2 regions of the Candidatus Villigracilis proximus genome follow, and region 2 is predicted to be linked to the other one. Evidence: a T-box and tRNA genes for the amino acid it is inferred to sense, from the RefSeq annotation. Region 2 holds a T-box; the other holds one or more tRNA genes.

Evidence for each region. The T-box of region 2 lies ahead of pheS (phenylalanine--tRNA ligase subunit alpha). A T-box ahead of a tRNA ligase gene usually reads a tRNA of that ligase, here a tRNA-Phe.
Region 1: it encodes a tRNA-Phe, which carries the amino acid that the T-box ahead of pheS (phenylalanine--tRNA ligase subunit alpha) is inferred to sense. The anticodon was not compared.

Annotation. Positions count from the first base shown of each region.
Region 1 covers NZ_JADJUO010000005.1:182,305-186,513, reverse strand. The annotation lists partial or broken gene IPL71_RS07350 (DNA-directed RNA polymerase subunit beta) at 1-2,208, opposite strand, end outside; tRNA gene IPL71_RS07345 (tRNA-Phe) at 2,411-2,483, shown strand; tRNA gene IPL71_RS07340 (tRNA-Gly) at 2,513-2,584, shown strand; tRNA gene IPL71_RS07335 (tRNA-Cys) at 2,644-2,714, shown strand; partial or broken gene IPL71_RS25815 (PAS domain-containing protein) at 3,106-3,324, shown strand; gene IPL71_RS25810 (PAS domain S-box protein) at 3,273-3,464, shown strand; gene IPL71_RS07330 (PAS domain-containing protein) at 3,406-4,056, shown strand; gene IPL71_RS07325 (PAS domain S-box protein) at 4,080-4,209, shown strand, end outside.
Region 2 covers NZ_JADJUO010000036.1:89,885-94,093, forward strand. The annotation lists gene IPL71_RS24075 (VIT1/CCC1 transporter family protein) at 1-424, opposite strand, end outside; gene IPL71_RS24080 (SH3 domain-containing protein) at 544-1,296, shown strand; T-box leader at 1,476-1,718, shown strand; partial or broken gene pheS (phenylalanine--tRNA ligase subunit alpha) at 1,844-2,901, shown strand; gene IPL71_RS24090 (phenylalanine--tRNA ligase subunit beta) at 3,000-4,209, shown strand, end outside.

The DNA.
Region 1 (4,209 bases), on a different contig from region 2:
ACCACTATCGGTAGAAGAAGAGTCAGCGATAATATCGCCTTTTTTGATCAACTGTCCCTTCACTACAGATGGGCGCTGATCAATACAGGTGCTTTGATTGGAACGTTGATACTTGCGGAGTTGATAGACGCGATTTCCACTTTTCTTTTCTTTGACGGTGATTGTGGATCCCGTTACCGAGACAACCTCACCATCCGCTTCTGCGACTACGACCTGGCCTGAATCCAATGCAGCGTGACCTTCCATCCCTGTAGAAACCAGCGGGATTTCGGGACGCACCAATGGAACAGCCTGGGCCATCATGTTCGAGCCCATGAGCGCGCGGTTGGCGTCATCATGTTCAAGGAATGGGATCAAAGCCGCGCTGATACCAACAACCTGGTGTGGTGCCACATCCATATAATCAATTGATTCAGAATTGGAGAACATAAAACCTGAGTGATAACGGCAGGAAATACGTTCACGGGAGAATTCCTTGCTGGTTGTTAACTGAGCGTTTGCCTGGGCAATCGTATATTTATCTTCTGCATCTGCAGAAAGGTAAATAATTTCGTCAGAAACGTACGGAACGATGCTGGCTTCGCTCTCAAATCTTGAAAGTCTCTTCAAAACTTTGGCGTCAATAAGAGTTCCGGATTTGAAAAGCAATTCTTCACTCTTGGGATCATAAATATCCTCGCGCAAAGTACGACCTTCCAAGCGTTCATCATTTGAAAGCATGGCCTTGTACACTCTGCGGTACGGTGTCTCAATAAAACCATATTCATTTACACGAGCAAAAGAGGCCAAACGGCCGATAAGACCAATGTTTGGGCCTTCAGGCGTCTCAATCGGACAAATACGTCCATAATGGGAATGGTGAACATCGCGAACATCGAAACCTGCGCGCTCACGGCGAAGACCGCCTGGCCCTAAGCAGAAAGTGTGCGTTTGTGGCGCAACTCAGCCAGAGGATTGGTTTGATCCATGAACTGTGAAAGTTGTGACGAACCGAAGAATTCGCGCAATGCAGCGACTACGGGGCGGATATTGACCAATGTTACCGGTGACAACTGCTCCTGGTCACGAATGGACATACGTTCTTTGATGACGCGTTCCATCCGTCGCAGACCGATGCGCAGCTTGTTCTGGATCAACTCACCCACCGTCTTTACACGGCGATTACCAAGATGATCAATATCGTCAGCCCGTTCCGCACCATTATTGATCTGAATCATACGGCGGATCAGTCGAATGATGTCACTCTTTGAAAACCGTGCGATGAGGAATCGGAATGGTCAAGTCGAGTTTTTGATTCAACTTGTAACGGCCAACCCGCTCCAGATCGTAATGCCGTTGGTCAAATAGTTGTTCCTCAAGGAACTGACGGGCATTATCAAGCGTAGCAGGATCGCCAGGGCGCATCTTTTTGAAAAACTCAATCAGTGCCTGTTCAGCAATCGGTTGGTTGGAGGCTTTCCAATCAGGTTCTTGTTTAAGTGTGGAAGCCATGAACATGCGCTCAGGGTTATTATCCACATCCTTAAAAATGGAAAGAATTTCTTCATCGGAACCAGTCTTGATGGGAGAATCTTTAATGCCATCAGAGACCGCAGCAAGCGCCCGCAAGAAAACAGTGATCGGGACGGTTCGTTTACGATTGAACTTAAGGATGATGTAATCAGACTTGCGAGTCTCGAACTCCATCCACGCACCACGATCAGGAATAAGCTTTGCCATCGCAAGCGGACGACCGGTTGCGCGATCTGCTGGAGCTTCAAAGTAAACACCAGGAGAACGAATCAATTGCGACACGACAACGCGTTCGGTTCCATTTACAATGAACGTACCTTTGTCGGTCATTTCCGGGAAATCACCAAGGAAAATATCCTGCTTGATGGGTTCGGGGACATCTGGGCCAGCTAAAAGAACGGAAACATATAATGGACTGGAGTATGTGAGATCGCGCTCCACACACTCTTCAATTGTATGCTTGGGTTCTCCAAACCAGTATTTAAGACCCCACTGTTGAGACTCAGGGCCACGACTCGGGAAAAATAATTTCATCCCTTTGTTATAAGACTCAATCGGCGACACCTCGTGAAAGAGATCGCCTAAACCTTCCTTCTTGAGTCTTTCAAACGAATCAAGTTGTACTTCTATTAAATTAGGAAGGTCGAGCTTAACTGGAATACGTGCGTAACTTTTTTGGGACAAAGAAGATGCCATTCTTCTCTCCTGACTTTCGGCTGAGTTATGAAACGATTGTAACTGCCCCACTTGGACAGCGACCTAACATTATATCGAAATGAATACAAAAAGTCAAGAAGTGGACAATACATTAATCACATCAAATATAAATGCAAAGCTTTTCTTGACAATCTGTATAAGTGCGTGTAAAATCACGGACGCTTAACAAAAAAATACACAGGCCGAGATAGCTCAGTTGGTAGAGCACGCGACTGAAAATCGCGGTGTCCCCAGTTCGATCCTGGGTCTCGGCACTCTCGGCTGATATAATAGCCGAAAATCTGCGGGCGTAGTACAGTGGTAGTACGTCTCCTTGCCAAGGAGAAGGTCGTGGGTTCGAATCCCATCGCCCGCTCAAACATGGAGGATTGTAGATTGGAATACATTTCAGTCAGCAATCCTCATTGTGTATATGGCGTCGTGGCCAAGTGGTAAGGCAAGGGTCTGCAAAATCCTCATCAGGGGTTCAAATCCCCTCGACGCCTCTTCAAAAAGCAAACCGTTTTGGTTTGCTTTTTTGTTTTTCTCTGAGAAGAATTTTTTATTTCCATGCCAATTACAATTTATTTGGCATGGAAATTTCACTAAAAAAGCCTATAATAAATTTAGACAGAAGGCACTATTCATTTACCTATGATTACCTCAAAAATTTCACCCGCGCTAAAAATTACTCTTATCTACATTCTGATAGGAGGAACTTGGATTCTCCTATCAGATAGATTCGCGGGAATTTTATTCATTAACCCAATTCAATTGGCATTGATTCAAACCTACAAAGGCTGGCTTTATGTAATCCTCACCGCCATCATATTATTTTTCCTTATAAAGAAAAATAGTATTTCCCAAAAAGCAGCGTAACAAAATTTTTCAGATCTTTTTGAATCCACCACAGAAGGGATTTTTCGATCAGCACCCGGGGGGTATTTTATAAATGTCAACGCGGCAATGGCAAATATATATGGGTACAGATCGCCGGAAGAGATGATAAAAGAAATCAGCGACATAAGTTCACAAATACACCTGTCACCAGAAAGCCGGGAACAATTTACCAGCTTGTTATCACAAAATGGAGTGTCGAAAAATTTGAGGCAATAAATATAAGAAAAGATGGAAGCATAATATGGACATCCACCAATGCCCGCGCTGTAAAAAATAAAGCAGGCAAGGTTTTGTACTTTGAAGGGTTCGTTACTGATATTACAAAACAAAAAAAAAGCGGAAAACGCATTATTTAATACAGAAGAACGCTATCGGATGCTTGTAGAAAAATTGCCGGCCGTTGTTTTCATGGATAAATTCGATCAACCTGAAACGACCCAGTACATAAGTCCACGCTTGAAGGATTTACTTGGCTATACTCCACAGGAGTGGGAATCTGGGGATAATTTATGGAAAAACTCCCTGCACCCAAATGATAGAGAACGCGTATTGAGTGAGGATATTCGAACCGATCAAACTGGTGAGCCTTTTCGAATTGAATACAGAATGCGTCATCAAGATGGACACTATGTTTGGATCAAAGAGGACGCATCTATTGTCCTCGGAGAAGATGGCACTCCCCTCTTCTGGCAGGGAATTCTCCTGGACATAACGGATCAAAAACATGCTGAAGAAGCCATACAACGCAGAGAAGAAATCATCAAAGCCGTTGGATTTTCAGCGGAACAATTCCTGAAATCCTCCAACTGGGAAGACTGCATCAATCAAGTGCTTGCGCAACTTGGGAAAACCACTCAGGTTAGTCGTGTGTACGTCTTCAAGCGACATACATCTAATAAAAAAATATATTCGTATCTCAAATCTTTGAATGGTGCAATCAGGGAATAAAACCGCAGATCGATAATCCCTCCATGCAAAACATAGACATTACATCCGCTGGTTTTTTGCGTTGGGTTGAATTTTTCAACAAGGGATTGCCGGTTTACGGCAACATTAAAAACTTCCCTGCCCAGGAACAAAAATTCCTGGAGGAGCAGGATA
Region 2 (4,209 bases):
GGATCTCTTTAATTTCAAGATGCGGCGTTTCTTTAATGTGACGATACTCGCGCTCGCGTTCGCTTTGATATAAATCTGCATCGGCCAGTGTGGTGGTATAAGCCACAGCCCCCATCGAAATGGATTCAGCAAAAGTAGTGGCGAGCCCGGCCACTAAAACAATACGGGCATCACTCGTGGCCGCCGCAATCCCCAGCACAACCCCAAGCACGTTAACCAGTCCATCCTGCGCGCCGAGAATAAAATCCGAAAGACCCGAAGCCCGTTTATGCGGGTCTGTTTGGGTGTGATGCAAAACTTCATTTATAAGTTGATCGTGCGTTACAGGTTCCATGCTTAACATCATACTCAAGCGCGCCATCATTGATAATGGACAAATGTCACATAAAAATAAAACCTGAAGCCGGCAGAGCAAGTGATGCATTTAATCTTCGTAGAAAGTTAGCAGGGTACAATTTGAGTTAACTAACCAATGGGTCATTGCCGCATAGAGCCATACTTCTTATCATTAGCCATTATCATATAACAAGGAGAAAAGAATTTATGAACAAACGCACTTTTACAGCAAGTCTTGTTTTAGCATTATCAATGCTGGCCTGCAATCTGCCCGCAGGCGGAGCCGCCACACAAACGCCAATCGTCATTACCACAACACCCGGCCTGCCAACCGAAACACTCATCCCAACCCAAACTTTGATTCCAACAGAAACACCGTTGCCCACTTTCACACCCACGCCAACCATTCCCATCGCCTGGCCGCTCGATAAAGGAGTCAACTGCCGCCTCGGCCCCAGCACCGATTGGATCTCCATCGGTTCGCTGCTGGTCGGTCAGACAGCTACGATTCAGGGCAAGAATGGCGATGCCACCTGGTGGTATGTGACCACGGTCAATGACCCCGGCAAACCTTGCTGGGTCGCAAGCAGTGTCACCGTCACCGCGGGCAATCTCGCAAATCTTCAAGTGATCAATCCGCCCATCGCATCGGTAACAGATGTCAGCTTAAAGCTTGATCCGAAGGAAATCATCCTGCCGGGTTGTATCGGCCCCATACAACCGATCACGATCAAAGGCAGCATCACCACCAACGGCCCGGCCAAAGTGGAATGGCATTTTGAAACCCAGCAAGGCGGCTCCCTCACGGTATACACGATTGAATTCAAAAAAGCCGAAACCCAAACCATCGAAGGCAGTTTCACCCCGTCATTTCCGGCGGGCGATTATTGGGTAAAACTGATTATCACCAAGCCAAACGAAAAAACAAGCGAGACAAAATATAAAGTGTCCTGCCCATAATTTTTTAGGATAAAAGATGGCGGCCCAAACAGGGTCGCCATCTTTTGAATTTTCCCGCCGAAAACATTCCCGCATCTCGATCAGCGCATCTTTCTTAACCTGCGGCCTGCCCGCCAGTCCCCGAACATTTTCCAAGCCTTGACATCCCTTGAATTCCGCAGATAATTGCATTAATCAAATTAAAGGCTGTGACAGAGGAAAGTAAACTGACGGAAGCCGCCAGAGATGTGCAACGCAAGGGTGAAAGTTGTACTCGACCGAAATCAGTTGAAGTTCCCTCTTGAGCCGTTCAGGTGAATGATTTTCTAGTAGTCTGAACCGTATTCTCAACGTTATTCGAGAAGCCGATGAATGTCGGCGCGAAGTGCATCGCTTAGCGATGAATTTGGGTGGTACCACGAGAACTCCCTCTCGTCCCATTATTTGTGGACGGGAGGTTTTTGTTTTTGGCCATCGTAAAAATAGACTTCGGAAGTCTTTCTTGTAAAACTTCCATGATGAAGACTCCAAAAGAGACTTCCGAAGTCTGGTAACCAAGGAGGCACGTATGTTGGATAAATTGAACGAGATCGAAAAGGCCGCACTGGAGAGTCTGGCATCGATTAATGACCAGGCCGCTCTCGATGCATGGCGCACAGCAAATGTCGGGCGCAGTTCACCGCTGATGCAGGTCTTTGCCGGGTTTGGGAAACTCTCAAAGGAAGAGAAACCAGTTGTCGGCGCGGCTGCGAACCGTGTCAAAGTGGCGTTGGAATCTGCTTTGGAGGAAAAAGTTCAAGCGGTGAAAAATGCCGCGTTGGCGAAATCCCTCGAAGAAGAAAAACTGGATGTCACCCTGCCCGGCCGCGATGTGAACATCGGACGTTTACACCCCGCCACGCAGCAACTGCGCAGTGTGTTGGACATTCTCGCGGAGATGGGGTTTCAGGTCTACACATCGCGCGAAGTGGAAACCGATGAAATGAATTTCCAAATGCTGAACTTTGCGCCGCATCACCCCGCGCGCGAAATGCAGGATTCGTTTTATGTGGAAAGTGAAGGGCGCGAAGACAACCCGATCTTGATGCGCACTCACACCTCACCGGGACAGATCCGCGCGATGCGCGAGGCTGTGGCGACCAACCCGCAGAACCCGCCTCCGATCCGCATTGCGCTGCCGGGTATGTGCTATCGCTATGAGCAGATCACAGCGCGTTCTGAAATTCAGTTCAACCAAGTGGAAGGGCTGGCTGTTGGCGAAGGGATCACGTTCGCTGATTTGAAAGGTACACTCACCGATTTTGCGCGGCGCATGTTCGGACAGGAAGCACGCGTAGATTTCGCGCTTCGTACTTCCCATTCACCGAACCCTCTGCCGAAGTGGATGTGGAATGTTTTGTCTGCGGCGGAAAGGGCTGCCAGGTCTGCAAGAATTCGGGCTGGCTTGAAATTCTCGGCTGCGGCATGGTCCACCCGAACGTGCTGCAAAACGGCGGCTACGATCCTAAACGCTATACCGGCTTCGCCTTCGGCATGGGCCCCGAGCGTCAGTTGATGCTGAGAAATAAGATCAACGACATTCGTTATTTCTGGGGCAATGACGTGCGGTTCCTTGAACAATTCTAAAGCTCTTAACCACGAAGAAAAAAAAAAGGAAAAAAAAGAAAATTTAAAACCTTTGTGCTCCTTTGTGACACTTTGTGGTAAATAAAAGGAAGTGAATTATGAAACTACCTATATCATGGCTAAAAGATTTTATTGATCTCGATGGATTAACTGTCGAAGACCTTGCACGCAAGTTGACTCTCGCCGGTCTCGAAGTGGATGAGATTCTCTACGCGGGTCTGCCCATGCCTGTTTATGGCGCCGGCGAAAAACATGAATTCAAGACCAACGGCATCGCCTGGGACAAGGAAAAAATTGTCGTTGCTGAAATTCGTGAAGTGAAAGCGCATCCCAACGCAGACAAGTTGACTCTGCTTGACCTGTTCGATGGTCAGCAGGAACAGGTTGTCTTAACCGGCGCGCCGAATATCTTCCATTTGAAAGGTGCGGGGAAACTTGAGAAACCGATCAAAGTAGCGTATGCCAAAGAAGGCTCCACACTGTATGATGGTCACGCGGATGGACAGGTCTTGATGACTCTCAAACGCGCCAAGATCCGCGGTGTGGATTCATACTCGATGGTCTGCTCCGAAAAGGAGCTCGGCATCACAGAGGAAAGCGACGGCATCATCATTCTTGATGACGATGCACCGGTGGGCATGCCTCTCGCTGATTACATCGGCGATGCCGTGTTGGATATTTCCATTCTGCCGAACATGGCGCGTAACGCAAATGTGATCGGCATCGCGCGTGAACTGGCCGCGCTGACGGGCCGCAAGTTGAAGCAGCCTGTGATCGAACTCAAAACGTCCGGCGCATCAGTTGAAGATTTAGTTTCGATTGAAATTATCAACTCGGAACTAAATCCGCGCTTCGTGGCGGGATTAATCCGCAATGTGGAAATCAAGCCCAGCCCGTATCAAATTCAGCGCAGATTAAAACTCGCGGGCGTGCGCGCCATCAATAACATCGTCGATGCCACAAACTACGCCATGATTGAACTCGGCGAACCTCTCCACGCTTTTGACTATGACGTTCTCAAGGAACGTGCCGGCGATAAAAAGATCAAAATCATCACCCGCACCGCACAGGAAGGTGAAGAACTCGTCACACTTGATGGCGTGAAACGCAAACTCACAGCCATGAATGTCCTGGTGTGTGACGAAAAAGGTTCACTGTCACTGGCCGGTGTGATGGGCGGTTCTGAATCTGAAGTGTATGATGCTTCAAAAGAAATACTTGATGTCAAGGGAATTGAAGTCAATGCCGGTGAAATGCCGCAGGGCAAGATCACTTCACGCGGCAAGAGCACGGTCAACATTTTGCTCG